One region of the Cytobacillus sp. ABV4_503 genome, then DNA from elsewhere that is predicted to be linked to it. Evidence: a T-box and tRNA genes for the amino acid it is inferred to sense, from the RefSeq annotation. Region 1 holds a T-box; the other regions hold tRNA genes.
The links. A T-box is a leader RNA that pairs with one kind of tRNA and senses whether it is charged. The one in region 1 lies ahead of pheS (phenylalanine--tRNA ligase subunit alpha), so its partner is inferred to be a tRNA-Phe.

Region 2: it has a tRNA-Phe gene. The T-box ahead of pheS (phenylalanine--tRNA ligase subunit alpha) is inferred to sense a tRNA for this amino acid. The anticodon was not compared.
Region 3: it has a tRNA-Phe gene. The T-box ahead of pheS (phenylalanine--tRNA ligase subunit alpha) is inferred to sense a tRNA for this amino acid. The anticodon was not compared.
Region 4: it has a tRNA-Phe gene. The T-box ahead of pheS (phenylalanine--tRNA ligase subunit alpha) is inferred to sense a tRNA for this amino acid. The anticodon was not compared.

Annotation. Positions count from the first base shown of each region.
Region 1 covers NZ_JBSWTH010000001.1:3,840,755-3,842,921, forward strand. Annotated here, with positions in the region: gene pheS (phenylalanine--tRNA ligase subunit alpha) at 1-773, opposite strand, end outside; T-box leader at 839-1,139, opposite strand; gene ACXAD1_RS19330 (TrmH family RNA methyltransferase) at 1,216-1,965, opposite strand; gene sspI (small acid-soluble spore protein SspI) at 2,107-2,167, shown strand, end outside.
Region 2 covers NZ_JBSWTH010000001.1:202,012-204,178, reverse strand. Annotated here, with positions in the region: gene ACXAD1_RS01035 (cytochrome c oxidase subunit II) at 1-90, opposite strand, end outside; gene ACXAD1_RS01030 (cytochrome c oxidase subunit 2A) at 103-243, opposite strand; tRNA gene ACXAD1_RS01025 (tRNA-Ile) at 598-674, opposite strand; tRNA gene ACXAD1_RS01020 (tRNA-Gly) at 681-754, opposite strand; tRNA gene ACXAD1_RS01015 (tRNA-Cys) at 769-842, opposite strand; tRNA gene ACXAD1_RS01010 (tRNA-Gln) at 850-924, opposite strand; tRNA gene ACXAD1_RS01005 (tRNA-His) at 953-1,028, opposite strand; tRNA gene ACXAD1_RS01000 (tRNA-Trp) at 1,040-1,113, opposite strand; tRNA gene ACXAD1_RS00995 (tRNA-Tyr) at 1,121-1,204, opposite strand; tRNA gene ACXAD1_RS00990 (tRNA-Phe) at 1,227-1,302, opposite strand; tRNA gene ACXAD1_RS00985 (tRNA-Asp) at 1,473-1,549, opposite strand; tRNA gene ACXAD1_RS00980 (tRNA-Met) at 1,553-1,626, opposite strand; tRNA gene ACXAD1_RS00975 (tRNA-Ser) at 1,812-1,904, opposite strand; tRNA gene ACXAD1_RS00970 (tRNA-Met) at 1,928-2,004, opposite strand; tRNA gene ACXAD1_RS00965 (tRNA-Ala) at 2,023-2,098, opposite strand; tRNA gene ACXAD1_RS00960 (tRNA-Pro) at 2,120-2,167, opposite strand, start outside.
Region 3 covers NZ_JBSWTH010000001.1:4,033,569-4,035,735, reverse strand. Annotated here, with positions in the region: tRNA gene ACXAD1_RS20310 (tRNA-Lys) at 86-161, shown strand; tRNA gene ACXAD1_RS20305 (tRNA-Leu) at 177-261, shown strand; tRNA gene ACXAD1_RS20300 (tRNA-Gly) at 270-344, shown strand; tRNA gene ACXAD1_RS20295 (tRNA-Leu) at 351-439, shown strand; tRNA gene ACXAD1_RS20290 (tRNA-Arg) at 455-531, shown strand; tRNA gene ACXAD1_RS20285 (tRNA-Pro) at 539-615, shown strand; tRNA gene ACXAD1_RS20280 (tRNA-Ala) at 625-700, shown strand; tRNA gene ACXAD1_RS20275 (tRNA-Met) at 719-795, shown strand; tRNA gene ACXAD1_RS20270 (tRNA-Ile) at 813-889, shown strand; tRNA gene ACXAD1_RS20265 (tRNA-Ser) at 903-995, shown strand; tRNA gene ACXAD1_RS20260 (tRNA-Met) at 1,014-1,087, shown strand; tRNA gene ACXAD1_RS20255 (tRNA-Asp) at 1,091-1,167, shown strand; tRNA gene ACXAD1_RS20250 (tRNA-Phe) at 1,191-1,266, shown strand; tRNA gene ACXAD1_RS20245 (tRNA-Gly) at 1,281-1,354, shown strand; tRNA gene ACXAD1_RS20240 (tRNA-Ile) at 1,359-1,435, shown strand; tRNA gene ACXAD1_RS20235 (tRNA-Asn) at 1,450-1,524, shown strand; tRNA gene ACXAD1_RS20230 (tRNA-Ser) at 1,530-1,620, shown strand; tRNA gene ACXAD1_RS20225 (tRNA-Glu) at 1,625-1,696, shown strand; gene ACXAD1_RS20220 (hypothetical protein) at 1,789-1,986, opposite strand.
Region 4 covers NZ_JBSWTH010000001.1:869,863-872,029, reverse strand. Annotated here, with positions in the region: tRNA gene ACXAD1_RS04500 (tRNA-Leu) at 384-465, opposite strand; tRNA gene ACXAD1_RS04495 (tRNA-Leu) at 489-577, opposite strand; tRNA gene ACXAD1_RS04490 (tRNA-Cys) at 606-679, opposite strand; tRNA gene ACXAD1_RS04485 (tRNA-Gly) at 698-772, opposite strand; tRNA gene ACXAD1_RS04480 (tRNA-Gln) at 777-851, opposite strand; tRNA gene ACXAD1_RS04475 (tRNA-His) at 910-985, opposite strand; tRNA gene ACXAD1_RS04470 (tRNA-Trp) at 997-1,070, opposite strand; tRNA gene ACXAD1_RS04465 (tRNA-Tyr) at 1,078-1,161, opposite strand; tRNA gene ACXAD1_RS04460 (tRNA-Thr) at 1,178-1,253, opposite strand; tRNA gene ACXAD1_RS04455 (tRNA-Phe) at 1,272-1,344, opposite strand; tRNA gene ACXAD1_RS04450 (tRNA-Asp) at 1,368-1,444, opposite strand; tRNA gene ACXAD1_RS04445 (tRNA-Met) at 1,448-1,521, opposite strand; tRNA gene ACXAD1_RS04440 (tRNA-Val) at 1,531-1,606, opposite strand; tRNA gene ACXAD1_RS04435 (tRNA-Glu) at 1,611-1,685, opposite strand; tRNA gene ACXAD1_RS04430 (tRNA-Ser) at 1,701-1,791, opposite strand; tRNA gene ACXAD1_RS04425 (tRNA-Asn) at 1,795-1,869, opposite strand; rRNA gene rrf (5S ribosomal RNA) at 1,890-2,006, opposite strand; rRNA gene ACXAD1_RS04415 (23S ribosomal RNA) at 2,133-2,167, opposite strand, start outside.

The DNA.
Region 1 (2,167 bases):
GATGGCTCTGTAAATGGGAAGAAACTTGGGCGAAGACGGATTTCCCTGTCATCTCCGAACATTTTCTTCGCAAACACTTCCAGTGTTCCTTTCAAATCGGTCATTCGGATGTTTTCATCCACAACAAGTCCTTCAATTTGCATGAACTGGTGAGAGTGTGTTGCGTCATCATTATCACGGCGATACACTTTACCCGGGCAGATGATTTTAACCGGCCCTTTGCCTTCATGCTTCTCCATTGTTCTAGCCTGTACCGGTGAAGTATGGGTGCGCAGAAGAATCTCTTCTGTAATATAGAAGGAATCCTGCATATCGCGGGCAGGGTGGCCTTTAGGAAGATTCAAGGCTTCAAAATTATAGTAGTCCTTTTCAACTTCAGGACCCTCAGCCACTGTATAGCCCATTCCAATGAACAAATCTTCAATTTCTTCGATAATGCGTGTCAGCGGATGATGGTTTCCTGATTTGACAGGACGTCCAGGAAGAGTAACATCTATCTTTTCAGCAGACAGCTTTTCCAGTACTGCCGCTTCCTCAAGATGCTTCTGCTTTTCTTCAATTCCCGCAGAAATGCTGTCTCTCACTTCATTTGCCAGTGCTCCCATTTTAGGGCGCTCTTCCGCAGACAGTTTCCCCATTCCTTTAAGAACTTCTGTTATTGGGCCCTTTTTGCCCAGGTAAGATACACGGATGTCATTTAATTCTTTTAAATCAGCAGCAGTGCTGATTTTTTCCAACGCTTCAGTTTGCAGTTCCTTTAAACGCTCTTGCATCTAAAAATCCTCCTTGAAATTAATTCTTTTACTTTTTTGGCCAAAATAAAAAACCTCTATCCCCATAAAGGGACGAGGTTTCGCGGTACCACCCTTTTTAACACATATATGTACTTCATGCACGTGTTCACTTCATTGGGATAACGGCTTATGCCGGTACATCTTTACACGGAAAAGCGGAAGAGGCTCGTTCAGCCGCTTCAGCTGGACAACTCAGCAGAGCGCCAACAATACTTTTCAATGGTCCCGATGCCAACTCAGGAGGTGAATGTTCCCTTGCATTTCCTGTAAAAATGCTTTCAGTCTTAGGCATTTTCTCCCTGAAAAGGCTGACTGCAAGGTACTGGTCTCCGTCATCGTTTTGTTATTATAATTTTGCTGTTAATTATATTACATTCTTGAGGCTGTTTCAAACGGTTTTCAAAAAATTGCCGCCCTTTTTCTATTTTCTTAAATGATAAAGAAGAATTCCGGCAGCCACCGCCACATTAAGTGATTCGCTTTTCCCGAATATCGGTATATAAAGGTTTGCTGCTGTATTAGCCAGCAGCTCTTTATTAACACCATTTCCTTCATTTCCAACAAGCAGTGCAAAGGAATCAGAGGACTCATACTTCGTGTATTCCTGGGCATTTTCCAGAGCGGTTCCATAGACAGGGACTTTCCTTTCTGTCAGTCTCCCGATCCAGTCAGACAAATTCCCTCTTAACACCGGCAAATGGAAGTGACTGCCCTGTGCAGAGCGAAGCACCTTTGGGTTATATGCGTCAACGCTGCCTTCACCCACAATAATGGCATCGATACCAGCAGCATCAGCCGTCCTTATCAACGTACCCAGATTTCCGGGATCCTGGACGGCATCTATTAATAAAAACCGTTTTCCCTTTACTTCCTCAGTGGAGGGTTCCTGACTGCAGACAGCAAAGATTCCCTGCGGCGTTTCCGTATCCGCCAGCTGCCCGATGATTTCATCTGTAACCATTGTTACAGGGATGTCCCCATAATCCCATCCGGGAGGCATGTCTTTATTTTCACTAATGATTATTTCAGCTATTTGATTGGCTTTGAGTGCTTCTTCCACTAAATGAAAGCCTTCAACCAAAAAGGTTTCTGTTTTGTCCCGCTCTTTTTTAGTCAAAAGTTTCTTCCATTCTTTAATTTTTGGATTTTTTGCAGATTGTATATGCTTCAACACGGTCTCTCCTTTTATAGAAAATCCCGCACAACCGGAATTTCTTTATACAGTTTTTTCATTATAGCCTATTTGAAATACATAATAAAAGCGAAATTAGAGAAGATAATAACGAATTAAATCTGGAAGGAGTGCATCAAGGTGAATTTAAACCTGCGCAATGCCATTTTACACAATGTTTCAGGAAACTCTCAAGACGAAC
Region 2 (2,167 bases), 3.6 Mb from region 1:
GGCGAATGTCTGATAGCCCGTAATCAGCATGAATCCAATAATCATTCCAAAGCTTAATATCAGCCATATCTTCTCCGACCGATGCATCATTTTTTATCCCCCCTATAATCTGGCCATGTAAAGACCATACACAATTAAATAAGTAACAAAGATCCCAAGTCCCACAACTGTAACTGAAAAGAACGTACCCCTTAGAGAGTTATGTTCCTTTAAACTGCTTTGGCCCACTTTTCGCGTTTCCACCTTCCATCAGCTCCTTAGCTTTGTTACCTACATCATAGTTGAGAAGGGTTTTCATAAAAGTGAAATGAATCACACTTTTTTTAAATATCTCGCAGGCAAAATGCTGAAATACTAGCAAAAACATAGTAATATCAAGGCTTTCTTCCATTGAATTCTGTACTGGCAAGCATAACGATTCACAAATAGTTCACATAAACTCACCTGATTTAGAAAATCACGCAATCCTCTTAAATCTGGCTTTAAAGATATAAAGGTAATATATATAAATTGATCCAATAACGGTTCTATAAAGGGGTTATCAAACACAAAAAAAACTAATTCCTATTGGAATTAGTTTGAAAATGGTATGTATAATGGTGGGCCTAAATGGACTCGAACCATCGACCTCACGCTTATCAGGCGTGCGCTCTAACCAGCTGAGCTATAGGCCCATATGTTGGAGCGGGTGAAGGGAATCGAACCCTCATCATCAGCTTGGAAGGCTGAGGTTTTACCACTAAACTACACCCGCATATGAATATGGTTTGGAGGCAACACCCGGATTTGAACCGGGGATGGAGGTTTTGCAGACCTCTGCCTTACCACTTGGCTATGCTGCCTTAAAAATGGCTGGGCTAGCAGGATTCGAACCTGCGAGTGACGGAGTCAAAGTCCGGTGCCTTACCGCTTGGCTATAGCCCAATAATAAATAATGCTGTCAAAAGAATAATGGGGCGATTGATGGGAATCGAACCCACGAGTGTCGGAGCCACAATCCGATGCGTTAACCACTTCGCCACAACCGCCACTATCCTACTGGCAGGGGTAGTAGGAATCGAACCCACATCAAAGGTTTTGGAGACCTTCGTTTTACCATTAAACTATACCCCTATATAAATGGTGGAGGGGGGCAGATTCGAACTGCCGAACCCGAAGGAGCGGATTTACAGTCCGCCGCGTTTAGCCACTTCGCTACCCCTCCAAGTCTGAAAAGACTTAGGAAATGGTGGCTCAGGACGGAATCGAACCGCCGACACAAGGATTTTCAGTCCTTTGCTCTACCGACTGAGCTACTGAGCCATATAATATTTTTTCCCCTAAAGCTAAATACATGTGCTTCAAAGCCCTGCGTTCTTTGTTGCAGATTTTAAAAGCATGCTATTCGATGATGTTGAAGCTTCGCAGCTTCATTCTTTTAAAATCCTCTACCGACTGAGCTACTGAGCAATATATTATTAATTTTTTAAAAATGGCGGTCCGGACGGGACTCGAACCCGCGACCTCCTGCGTGACAGGCAGGCATTCTAACCAACTGAACTACCGGACCAGATTGCGGGGGCAGGATTTGAACCTGCGACCTTCGGGTTATGAGCCCGACGAGCTACCGGACTGCTCCACCCCGCGATAGTATTATTAATGTGATTTTCCCATGCTCACATCTAGCATTTTATCTCGCAGCTTATTCAATGAAGTACCGCCCCGATTTCAGAAAGATTATTCAAGCAGCAGCTCAATCGGTGCGCTGAAGTAATTCCTTCGAAGTTTATTCGGGCGTGCTCCACCCCGCGATAGTATTATTAAATGAAATATGGAGGAGGAAAGGGGATTCGAACCCCTGCGCGGTTTGACCCGCCTGTCGGTTTTCAAGACCGATCCCTTCAGCCGGACTTGGGTATTCCTCCGATGTAATAAAAAATAATCATATTGGTAGCGGCGGAGGGGATCGAACCCCCGACCTCACGGGTATGAACCGTACGCTCTAGCCAGCTGAGCTACACCGCCGAAATGATTATATATTTATGGTGGAGCCTAGCGGGATCGAACCGCTGACCTCCTGCGTGCAAAGCAGGCGCTCTCCCAGCTGAGCTAAGGCCCCATGTAATAATAGAAGTGTCTCTGGTCGGGAAGACAGGATTCGAACCTGCGACCCCTTGGTCCCAAACCA
Region 3 (2,167 bases), 190 kb from region 1:
CACCCGAATAGCAATCTGTGACAAAGCGTTTAGCTTTGGAACATCTGACTGCACATTTCAGGCTTTAGGAAGTCTCATAAAATATGAGCCATTAGCTCAGTCGGTAGAGCATCTGACTTTTAATCAGAGGGTCGAAGGTTCGAGTCCTTCATGGCTCACCATTTTAATTTAATATTGCGGGTGTGGCGGAATTGGCAGACGCACCAGACTTAGGATCTGGCGCCGCAAGGCGTGGGGGTTCGACTCCCTTCACCCGCACCATTCTTTAAGCGGAAGTAGTTCAGTGGTAGAACATCACCTTGCCAAGGTGGGGGTCGCGGGTTCGAATCCCGTCTTCCGCTCCATTTTTTGCCGGGGTGGCGGAACTGGCAGACGCACAGGACTTAAAATCCTGCGGTAGGTGACTACCGTACCGGTTCGATTCCGGTCCTCGGCACCAGAAGAATTTAATAATGCGCCCGTAGCTCAATTGGATAGAGCGTTTGACTACGGATCAAAAGGTTAGGGGTTCGACTCCTCTCGGGCGCGCCATTATTAACGGGGAGTAGCTCAGCTTGGTAGAGCACTTGGTTTGGGACCAAGGGGTCGCAGGTTCGAATCCTGTCTTCCCGACCATTTATTATTGGGGCCTTAGCTCAGCTGGGAGAGCGCCTGCTTTGCACGCAGGAGGTCAGCGGTTCGATCCCGCTAGGCTCCACCATTATTATTTTAACATTTCGGCGGTGTAGCTCAGCTGGCTAGAGCGTACGGTTCATACCCGTGAGGTCGGGGGTTCGATCCCCTCCGCCGCTACCATTTAATTAAACAATGCTGGACCTTTAGCTCAGCTGGTTAGAGCAGACGGCTCATAACCGTCCGGTCGTAGGTTCGAGTCCTACAAGGTCCACCACTTTCATTTATACGGAGGAATACCCAAGTCCGGCTGAAGGGATCGGTCTTGAAAACCGACAGGCGGGTCAAACCGCGCAGGGGTTCGAATCCCCTTTCCTCCTCCATATTTTTAATAATACTATCGCGGGGTGGAGCAGTCCGGTAGCTCGTCGGGCTCATAACCCGAAGGTCGCAGGTTCAAATCCTGCCCCCGCAATCTGGTCCGGTAGTTCAGTTGGTTAGAATGCCTGCCTGTCACGCAGGAGGTCGCGGGTTCGAGTCCCGTCCGGACCGCCATTTTTATAAAATAAACAATATACGGCTCAGTAGCTCAGTCGGTAGAGCAAAGGACTGAAAATCCTTGTGTCGGCGGTTCGATTCCGTCCTGAGCCACCATCTTTAATCTTAACGCGGGTGTAGTTTAGTGGTAAAACCTCAGCCTTCCAAGCTGATGATGAGGGTTCGATTCCCTTCACCCGCTCCAAAATGGGCCTATAGCTCAGCTGGTTAGAGCGCACGCCTGATAAGCGTGAGGTCGATGGTTCGAGTCCATTTAGGCCCACCATTTTATATTATTGTTCCGCAGTAGCTCAGTGGTAGAGCATTCGGCTGTTAACCGAACGGTCGTAGGTTCGAATCCTACCTGCGGAGCCATATATGGGGAAGTACTCAAGTGGCTGAAGAGGCGCCCCTGCTAAGGGTGTAGGTCGGGTAACCGGCGCGAGGGTTCAAATCCCTCCTTCTCCGCCATATTGGCCCCTTGGTCAAGCGGTTAAGACACCGCCCTTTCACGGCGGTAACACGGGTTCGAATCCCGTAGGGGTCATACAAAAAAGCTGTCAACAATTTGTTGGCAGCTTTTTTTCTGTCTTTTCTGTTCTGTTCCAGCATACCTTCAGTTAGTTACATCTCTGTTTTTTAATCAAACTTCTCTTCTTCCTTGCTTAATTTATTGCCTGGATTATTCAAATCGATCTCGGAAGATATCCCCGTATAGGGGCCTCTAAACATATCACCAGTGGCCATAATCTTTCCATCCGGTGCTTCAAATAACGGAACTCTTACTTCATTTTTTGATGCCTCATTCAATAATAATTCCTCTTCTTTATTACTCAAAATATTATTCTCCTTTCATTTTTTGCTTGCATACTTTGTCTTATTTTGTCTGAGTTTACCGGAGATTATGTCGAAGTCTGTTAAATTGGGCAGAATGTTATCGGATTATAGCGGGTTTTAGACATTGTTGTCATAAAATTAAAAAAACTTTTACAAGGATTTTTCTCATGTTCCGCGAATA
Region 4 (2,167 bases), 3.0 Mb from region 1:
GCATTAGTTCCGTTTACATGATGTCATCGAACCTTAAGTGCTCTATTCTGCTGCATTAGTTCCGTTCACATGACATCTTTGAAACTGAATGGCACTATTCTGCCGCTTTAGCTATTAGTCTAGTCAATTTTCATTATTAAGACACAACGTCATTTATTCCTCCTGCCAAGACAAGAATAATGCCCTTTTGAATTACTTCCGAACAGTTCAGAACCCTTTTTCGAAACTACCTTCTGAATCGTTCGGACCCTGTATTGATACAACTTTCATTTTAATCAGCCGAATCGTTGCACTCATAATTGCTATCCGCATTAAAATTTCCACGTAAATATATTAGTCAACAACAAAAAAAGGTTTCCCAATAAAGGAAGCCTCTTTTCAGATACCGGTGGTCGGGGTCGAACCGACACTCCAGAAGGAACACGATTTTGAGTCGTGCGCGTCTGCCAATTCCGCCACACCGGCATATTAAAATGTAGTAAATCTTGTGGTGCCGAGGACCGGAATCGAACCGGTACGGTAGTCACCTACCGCAGGATTTTAAGTCCTGTGCGTCTGCCAGTTCCGCCACCCCGGCGTATATCAGCGAGTCAAGATTTAGATTATGGAGGCGGCAACCGGATTCGAACCGGTGGTAAAGGTTTTGCAGACCTCTGCCTTACCACTTGGCTATGCCGCCATAAATTAAATATTATTCTGGAGCGGAAGACGGGATTCGAACCCGCGACCCCCACCTTGGCAAGGTGATGTTCTACCACTGAACTACTTCCGCAAAATGGCTGGGCTAGCAGGATTCGAACCTGCGAGTGACGGAGTCAAAGTCCGGTGCCTTACCGCTTGGCTATAGCCCATTGATCATTCGTATTACATTTATATGTGAGTTATACTCGTACTGTTACTTTAAAATTATGGGGCGACTGATGGGAATCGAACCCACGAGTGTCGGAGCCACAATCCGATGCGTTAACCACTTCGCCACAGCCGCCATAATAATATTGGCAGGGGTAGTAGGAATCGAACCCACATCAAAGGTTTTGGAGACCTTCGTTTTACCATTAAACTATACCCCTATTTAAATGGTGGAGGGGGGCAGATTCGAACTGCCGAACCCGAAGGAGCGGATTTACAGTCCGCCGCGTTTAGCCACTTCGCTACCCCTCCATATTAACATAAAAAATGGTGCCGGCGAGAGGACTTGAACCCCCAACCTACTGATTACAAGTCAGTTGCTCTACCAATTGAGCTACACCGGCTAATCAATTCAGTAAAGGTGGCTCAGGACGGAATCGAACCGCCGACACAAGGATTTTCAGTCCTTTGCTCTACCGACTGAGCTACTGAGCCACATATTATTAATATTGTAAAAATGGCGGTCCGGACGGGACTCGAACCCGCGACCTCCTGCGTGACAGGCAGGCATTCTAACCAACTGAACTACCGGACCAGATTGCGGGGGCAGGATTTGAACCTGCGACCTTCGGGTTATGAGCCCGACGAGCTACCGGACTGCTCCACCCCGCGACAATAATATGGTGGAGGATGACGGGATCGAACCGCCGACCCTCTGCTTGTAAGGCAGATGCTCTCCCAGCTGAGCTAATCCTCCAAAATGGTGACCCCTACGGGATTCGAACCCGTGTTACCGCCGTGAAAGGGCGGTGTCTTAACCGCTTGACCAAGGGGCCAATATGAAATTATAATGGCGGAGAGCAAGGGATTTGAACCCTTGATACGCGGTTAGCGTATACACGATTTCCAATCGTGCTCCTTCGGCCACTCGGACAGCTCTCCATTTGGCTCCGCAGGTAGGATTCGAACCTACGACCGTTCGGTTAACAGCCGAATGCTCTACCACTGAGCTACTGCGGAATAATGATATTTGTAAAACAGCCCGGCAGCGTCCTACTCTCACAAGGGGACAGCCCCTAACTACCATCGGCGCTGAGAAGCTTAACTTCCGTGTTCGGTATGGGAACGGGTGTGACCTTCTCGCCATCGCCACCAGACTATTTTTCAAAGACAAGTATTATTATACCGTCTTTCTATCATTTTTCAAGAGGAAATTTACTTTTTTTCGTTCCCTCAAAACTAGATAATGCATGAAGAAGTATTGCCGAGTATTCACCAATGACTTGGTTAAGTCCTCGATCGATTAGTATCAGTCAGC